DNA from 2 places in the Lysinibacillus sp. 2017 genome. Region 2 is predicted to be linked to the other one. Evidence: a T-box and tRNA genes for the amino acid it is inferred to sense, from the RefSeq annotation. Region 2 holds a T-box; the other holds one or more tRNA genes.
What was found. A T-box is a leader RNA that pairs with one kind of tRNA and senses whether it is charged. The one in region 2 lies ahead of cysS (cysteine--tRNA ligase), so its partner is inferred to be a tRNA-Cys.
Positions count from the first base shown of each region.

Region 1: it has a tRNA-Cys gene. The T-box ahead of cysS (cysteine--tRNA ligase) is inferred to sense a tRNA for this amino acid. The anticodon was not compared.

Region 1 is NZ_CP029002.1:3,194,373-3,197,769, forward strand. Features, by position in the region: gene DCE79_RS15620 (hypothetical protein) at 589-954, opposite strand; gene DCE79_RS15625 (hypothetical protein) at 1,045-1,362, opposite strand; tRNA gene DCE79_RS15630 (tRNA-Leu) at 1,903-1,984, opposite strand; tRNA gene DCE79_RS15635 (tRNA-Cys) at 2,034-2,107, opposite strand; tRNA gene DCE79_RS15640 (tRNA-Gly) at 2,114-2,188, opposite strand; tRNA gene DCE79_RS15645 (tRNA-Gln) at 2,200-2,274, opposite strand; tRNA gene DCE79_RS15650 (tRNA-His) at 2,298-2,373, opposite strand; tRNA gene DCE79_RS15655 (tRNA-His) at 2,419-2,494, opposite strand; tRNA gene DCE79_RS15660 (tRNA-Trp) at 2,523-2,596, opposite strand; tRNA gene DCE79_RS15665 (tRNA-Tyr) at 2,604-2,687, opposite strand; tRNA gene DCE79_RS15670 (tRNA-Thr) at 2,694-2,769, opposite strand; tRNA gene DCE79_RS15675 (tRNA-Phe) at 2,793-2,868, opposite strand; tRNA gene DCE79_RS15680 (tRNA-Asp) at 2,890-2,965, opposite strand; tRNA gene DCE79_RS15685 (tRNA-Met) at 2,970-3,044, opposite strand; tRNA gene DCE79_RS15690 (tRNA-Val) at 3,067-3,142, opposite strand; tRNA gene DCE79_RS15695 (tRNA-Glu) at 3,166-3,240, opposite strand; tRNA gene DCE79_RS15700 (tRNA-Ser) at 3,258-3,349, opposite strand; tRNA gene DCE79_RS15705 (tRNA-Asn) at 3,360-3,397, opposite strand, start outside.
Region 2 is NZ_CP029002.1:3,657,898-3,661,294, reverse strand. Features, by position in the region: gene gltX (glutamate--tRNA ligase) at 1-1,099, shown strand, start outside; T-box leader at 1,161-1,386, shown strand; gene cysS (cysteine--tRNA ligase) at 1,488-2,891, shown strand; gene DCE79_RS17990 (Mini-ribonuclease 3) at 2,892-3,308, shown strand; gene rlmB (23S rRNA (guanosine(2251)-2'-O)-methyltransferase RlmB) at 3,310-3,397, shown strand, end outside.

The DNA.
Region 1 (3,397 bases), 460 kb from region 2:
TATGGCGGAGAGCCAAATATATACCGTTAAATACAATAAGTTCCACAATGATATTAATTTTAAAGGAAGTTTAATGAACAAGCTATATTTTGCATGTATAAGTTTCTACTTTTTATAATAAAATTCACTTGATTGAAATACATTTTTCCAATAAAAAAAGAACCCTTGATTTCTCAAGGATTCTTCGCTGTCCAATTTTTCCGAACATGATTAGTAACTATTATGATTAATTGTAAATATTTTCGATAAAATAGAATCGATTCTTCTTTCCGCTGATCTAGCATTCTTTCCGAGTTTTCTACCTTTAAGAGCTTCAGAAATTTTCTTTCGCTCTGTTTATAAATGTTTTTTTCCATTATAAAATCACCTCGATATTCTTCTATCGTGGTGATTTAAAATGTAAACCATAAAATGTTTATTTTATAATAGTAATTTCATTCTTAGGGATTCATCTAGAAAATAAAAAGGCTTAATGTAATAAATAGTTTTTATTAAATATTAATTGATGCATTTACTTACGATACGGTTCAGCGTTACCTATATATTCGGTTTAAGACTATTTCTAAATGTTCGCTCTTGAATCACTCACTACTGAGTATACTTTAATCCGAATTGCTGCTTCAACACTTGTCGCTGCTCCAGGAATTTTCCATACATATCACGGGAATAGTTCATTTGAGAATATTCATTACTCCCAGAGGAACTATAATATTCTCCGTAATAAATCACTAATCTTCCTATTTCATCAAATAATTGCTGTTCTTCTGGTGATAGTGATTGTGTTCCATATGTATTCGAATAACGTTCAACAACTATAAATATTTCGTCCTGGCTCTTTTGACTAATGCCTAATAGATCCTCATTCAAAATATTTAATACTTCATTTGAATCCTGAAATATACCGCCTTCAATATTATTGGTTGTACCACCGTCTCTTAAACTATTTACAAACATTCCAATTATTAAAAGAAATGATAAACCACCTATAACTATAACCATAATCAGCTTTAATAATCCTTTTAAACAACCTATTAATAATTCCTCCTAAGCAACTTTTTTATTGCCAATCATACCAATTATCCCTGCAAGCACTAAAGGTACCGTAGCTATATAGCCAATCGGCTGCATTAAAGAACCTACTACTAACCCACTTAAAATAAGAAGAATCCCACCAAACTTTGGTTTTTTTGAAATGAATAATAACCCTACAAAACCAATAGCTACCCAAAATAATGAGATATTTCCTTGTTCACTTAATTCATTTGATTGAATACCTGATGCAATCGCATGCGCAAATAACGAAACAGCAACACCTAATCCTAATCCTATTATTCCTATTATGGAAACTAAACAACCTTTCATCTTACCACACCTCCTTCATCCAATATTTAACTATACCATATTCCAAAATGATATTACCTAGTATCTTGTGTATCCGACACTAACAACGTAAACCAACTTTTATTTAAGATGTAGTGGGAATGGGCATGAAGTTGTTTTTTTTATAAACCGCACTTACTTATGATACGGTTCTCTTTAACTAATACTATATAAAATTTATTATTTTATAATTGAATTACAATAAGGCTGAAATGAGTACAAAGGAAAAGCCACGAAAGGCGTTATGCTGGAGTCTTTAGGTCTCTTAATACTAAGTCACATATCTTAGCATTAAGAATTTCAATTAATATATATCTAATTAAAAAAAACTAATTAAATTTAATTCTTCATTAGTTAAATTTATACTTCTTCTTTTAGCCATTAATATACCTCCGCATAGGATTCTACTTATCGGATTCATCATTAAAGTGCTTTAAGTCTATAAATACAAAAAAGACTCCTAGTATAAATACTAGAAGTCTTGATGTAATAAGGTTTATGACAGTTAAACCTTAAATCAGATACCGATAACCAGGGTCGAACTGGTACTCCCGAAGGAACCGGATTTTGAGTCCGGCGCGTCTGCCAATTCCGCCATATCGGCAAAATAAAAAAAGGTAAAAAAAAACCGGTTTAACCGATTAGATAAAAAATGGAGGCGGCAACCGGATTTGAACCGGTGGTAGAGGTGTTGCAGACCTGTGCCTTACCACTTGGCTATGCCGCCGTATTTTGGAGCGGAAGACGAGGTTCGAACTCGCGACCCCCACCTTGGCAAGGTGGTGTTCTACCACTGAACTACTTCCGCAAAATAAAAAATGGCTGGGGAACCTGGATTCGAACCAGGGCATGACGGAATCAAAATCCGTTGCCTTACCGCTTGGCTATACCCCAAAATTTTAAGTATTATATATAAATGGGGCGACTGATGGGAATTGAACCCACGAATGCCGGAATCACAATCCGGTGCGTTAACCACTTCGCCACAACCGCCAATATATTATAATTTAATTTTACCTCTTAAACGTAAATAAAAGATGGGGCGACTGATGGGAATTGAACCCACGAGTGCCGGAATCACAATCCGGTGCGTTAACCACTTCGCCACAACCGCCATTATTATTATTTTGTTTAATTAGAATTGGCAGGGGCAGTAGGAATTGAACCCACACTGACGGTTTTGGAGACCGTAGTTCTACCTTTAAACTATGCCCCTATAAAGATGGTGGAGGGGGGCGGGTTCGAACCGCCGAACCCTAAGGAGCGGATTTACAGTCCGCCGCGTTTAGCCACTTCGCTACCCCTCCAGGTAATGGTGCCGGCGAAAGGAGTCGAACCCTCGACCTACTGATTACAAGTCAGTTGCTCTACCAACTGAGCTACACCGGCAAAAATTATCTTTTATATTTATATGGTGGGTCAGGACGGAATCGAACCGCCGACACTTAGAGCTTCAATCTAATGCTCTACCAACTGAGCTACTGACCCATATATGTATTATTTATAAAATGGCGGTCCCGACCGGGATCGAACCGGCGATCTCCTGCGTGACAGGCAGGCATGTTAACCGCTACACCACGGGACCATTTTGGTTGCGGGGACAGGACTTGAACCTGTGACCTTCGGGTTATGAGCCCGACGAGCTACCACTGCTCCACCCCGCGACAATATTATTAAGTTAATTAATGGTGGAGGATGACGGGCTCGAACCGCCGACCCCCTGCTTGTAAGGCAGGTGCTCTCCCAGCTGAGCTAATCCTCCATGCTGGACTTCATAAATGTAAATGGTGACCCGTACGAGAATCGAACTCGTGTTACCGCCGTGAAAGGGCGGTGTCTTAACCGCTTGACCAACGGGCCATTTTTTAAAGTTTGGCTGGCGGAGAGTAAGGGATTTGAACCCTTGATGCAGTTTTACCCGCATACACGATTTCCAATCGTGCTCCTTCGGCCTCTCGGACAACTCTCCAAGATTTAGATGGCTCCGAAGGCAGGACTCGAACCTGCGACCTGCCGG
Region 2 (3,397 bases):
ACAAAAAGCTCGAGGCGTAGCAGCACCAACTTATGATGGTAAATGCCGTCACTTAACTGCAGAAGAAGTAGCTGAAAAAGAAGCTGCTGGTATCCCGCACACAATTCGTATGCGTGTTCCAGAAAATGTTACTTATAGCTTTACTGACTTAGTACGCGGTGATGTATCATTCGAATCAAAAGACGTTGGTGACTGGGTACTTGTTAAAGCAAATGGTATCCCTACTTACAACTATGCCGTAGTATTAGATGACCATTTCATGGAAATGACACATGTATTCCGTGGGGAAGAGCATTTATCAAATACACCAAAACAAATGATGGTATTCGACGCATTTGGTTGGGAATATCCACGCTTTGGTCATATGACATTAATCGTTAATGAAGACCGCAAAAAATTATCGAAACGTGACGAATCGATTATTCAATTCGTAGCGCAATATAAAGATCTTGGTTATTTACCAGAAGCAATGTTCAACTTCTTCGGGTTACTTGGCTGGTCTCCTGAAGGTGAAGAAGAGATTTTCTCACATGACGAGTTCGTTAAGTTATTTGATGAAAAACGTTTATCAAAATCACCATCAATGTTTGATAAAACAAAGCTTACTTGGATGAACAACCAATATATCAAAAAATTATCACCTGAAGATGTAGTAGCTCTAGCTTTACCACATTTACAAAAAGCAGGATTACTCCCTGCAGAATTAACAGCAGAACAACATGCATGGGTTTCTGAATTAATCAGCCTTTTCCACGAGCAAATGAGCTTCGGTGCTGAAATCGTTGAACTTACTGCCCAATTCTTCAATGATGAAGTTTCATATGATGAAGAAGCAAAAGAAGTGTTAGCTGGTGAAACAGTACCTCAAGTTATGGCTGCATTTAAAGTACAATTAGAAAACTTAGAGTCATTTGATGCTGCTTCAATTAAAGCGGCGATTAAAGCGGTTCAAAAGGAAACAGGCGTAAAAGGTAAAAACTTATTTATGCCAATTCGTGTAGCTATCATGGGTGAAATGCACGGCCCAGAATTACCAAACTCAATTTCTTTAATTGGTAAAGCAAAAGCAATCGCTCGCGTAGAGCAATTTGCAAACTAATAGCCAAATAAATTGATTTTTCAGAAATTAACTGTAAAATGAATATACATTGTATATAGCGGAAATCACGTTGAGAAGGAGAAGTACGTGGCGCATACCTATTAGAGAGGATCATCATCGTCTGAAAGTGATCTAGGTCAAGGCAAAGCAGAAATGCACCTTTGAGTATTTAATTGAAATTTTAAGTAGGTTAAATCGACTTGTCCTCGTTAACGGACTCTTTAAGCGGAAGGGGTCTATCGTACTTCTTCAACCAGAGTGGAACCGCGCTAATATGCGTCTCTGTCACTAATTTTAGTGATGGGGGCGTTTTTTATTTTTGATGAAATAGAAAAATAATTGAACAATTTCAAAAGGAAATGACAAGTTTAAAAAAGGAGCAATTACAATGAGCATTCAAATTTTCAACTCATTATCGAGACAAAAAGAGCCCTTCGTTCCAATAGAAGAAGGAAAGGTGAAAATGTATGTATGTGGACCTACTGTTTACAATTACATTCATATTGGGAACTCACGCCCTGTTATCGTTTATGATACAGTACGCCGTTATTTACAATACGCGGGTTACGAAGTCAAATTCGTTTCGAACTTCACAGACGTAGATGATAAAATTATTAAAGCAGCAAATGAGTTAGGTGAAGAAACGTCGGCATTAACAGATCGTTTCATTGCAGCTTACTTTGAGGATATTACAGCTTTAGGATGCAAAAAAGCCGATGCACATCCACGCGTTACAGAACATATGGATGATATTATCGAATTTATTCAAGTGCTAATCGACAAAGGATATGCATATGAATCACAAGGCGATGTTTACTACCGTACACGTAAATTCAATGGATACGGCAAATTAAGTCATCAATCGATTGATGATTTAAAGGTAGGGGCACGTATTGAAGCGGGTGAGAAAAAAGAAGATCCGTTAGATTTCGCATTATGGAAAGCAGCAAAACCAGGTGAAGTAAAATGGGCTACTTCATGGGGAGAAGGGCGTCCAGGCTGGCATATTGAATGTTCAGTAATGGCACGTGAACATTTAGGGGATACAATTGATATTCACGCAGGCGGTCAAGATTTAACATTCCCTCACCATGAAAACGAAATTGCGCAATCTGAAGCACATAATGATAAAACATTCGCGCGTTATTGGATGCATAACGGGTATATCAATATCGACAACGAAAAAATGTCGAAATCACTAGGTAACTTTATTTTAGTGCATGATATTCGTCAGCAAATCGATCCGCAAGTATTACGCTTCTTCATGCTTTCTGTCCATTACCGTCATCCAATTAACTTTGCGCAAGATCTAGTAGAAGCAGCAAAAAATGGTCTAGACCGAATTCGTACTTCTTACGCCAATGTCGAACACCGTATCGTATCATCTGCTGGATTAGCTGAAGGTAGTGCAGAATGGTTAGAAAAAATTGCGCAAATCAAAGTTGATTTTGAAGAGGCGATGAATGACGACTTCAATACAGCGAATGCCATTTCAGCATTGTTTGAATTATCACGTATTGCAAATGTTTATTTAAACGAAGCAAATACGGACAAAGAAGTATTACAAGCCATTTTAAATACGTTTGATGTAATCGGAAATGTATTAGGGATTCAAGCGAAAGTCGAAGCTGGCTTACTTGATGAAGAGATTGAAGCGTTAATTGAAGAGCGAATTGCTGCACGCAAAAACCGTGATTTCGCACGTTCAGATGAAATTCGTGACCAGCTATTAAGCATGGATATCGTTTTAGAAGATACTCGTCAAGGAACACGTTGGAAACGAGGACAATAAATGCAAAATTTAACACCACATGATGTAATACAGATTAATGCATTAGCACTTGCCTATATGGGCGATGCGGTACTTGAGCAAAGAATTCGTGAACATTTAATTTTATCAGGAAGAGCGAAGCCGAATACACTTCATAAAGAAGCGACAAGCTACGTTTCAGCGAAGGCACAGTCGATGATTGTGCATCGCATGATGGATGAAAATTTTTTGACAGAGGAAGAACTTGCTACATTCCGCAGAGGTCGAAATGCGAAGTCAGGCTCAGTCCCTAAAAATACAGATGTACGCACGTATCGAAATAGTTCAGGTTTTGAGGCGGTGTTAGGTAGTCTCTTTTTAATCGGGGAACAAGGTCGTGCAGATGAAATAATTGACTACGCAATACAAATCGTAGAACAGTCAAAAGGAGTGTCATAAAATGGCCGAAAGAACACAACGCGATCGTAAACAACAAGGTCGAAAATTCCAAGAGCGTAAAACGCATGAAATAAAACCTCAGCCACAGG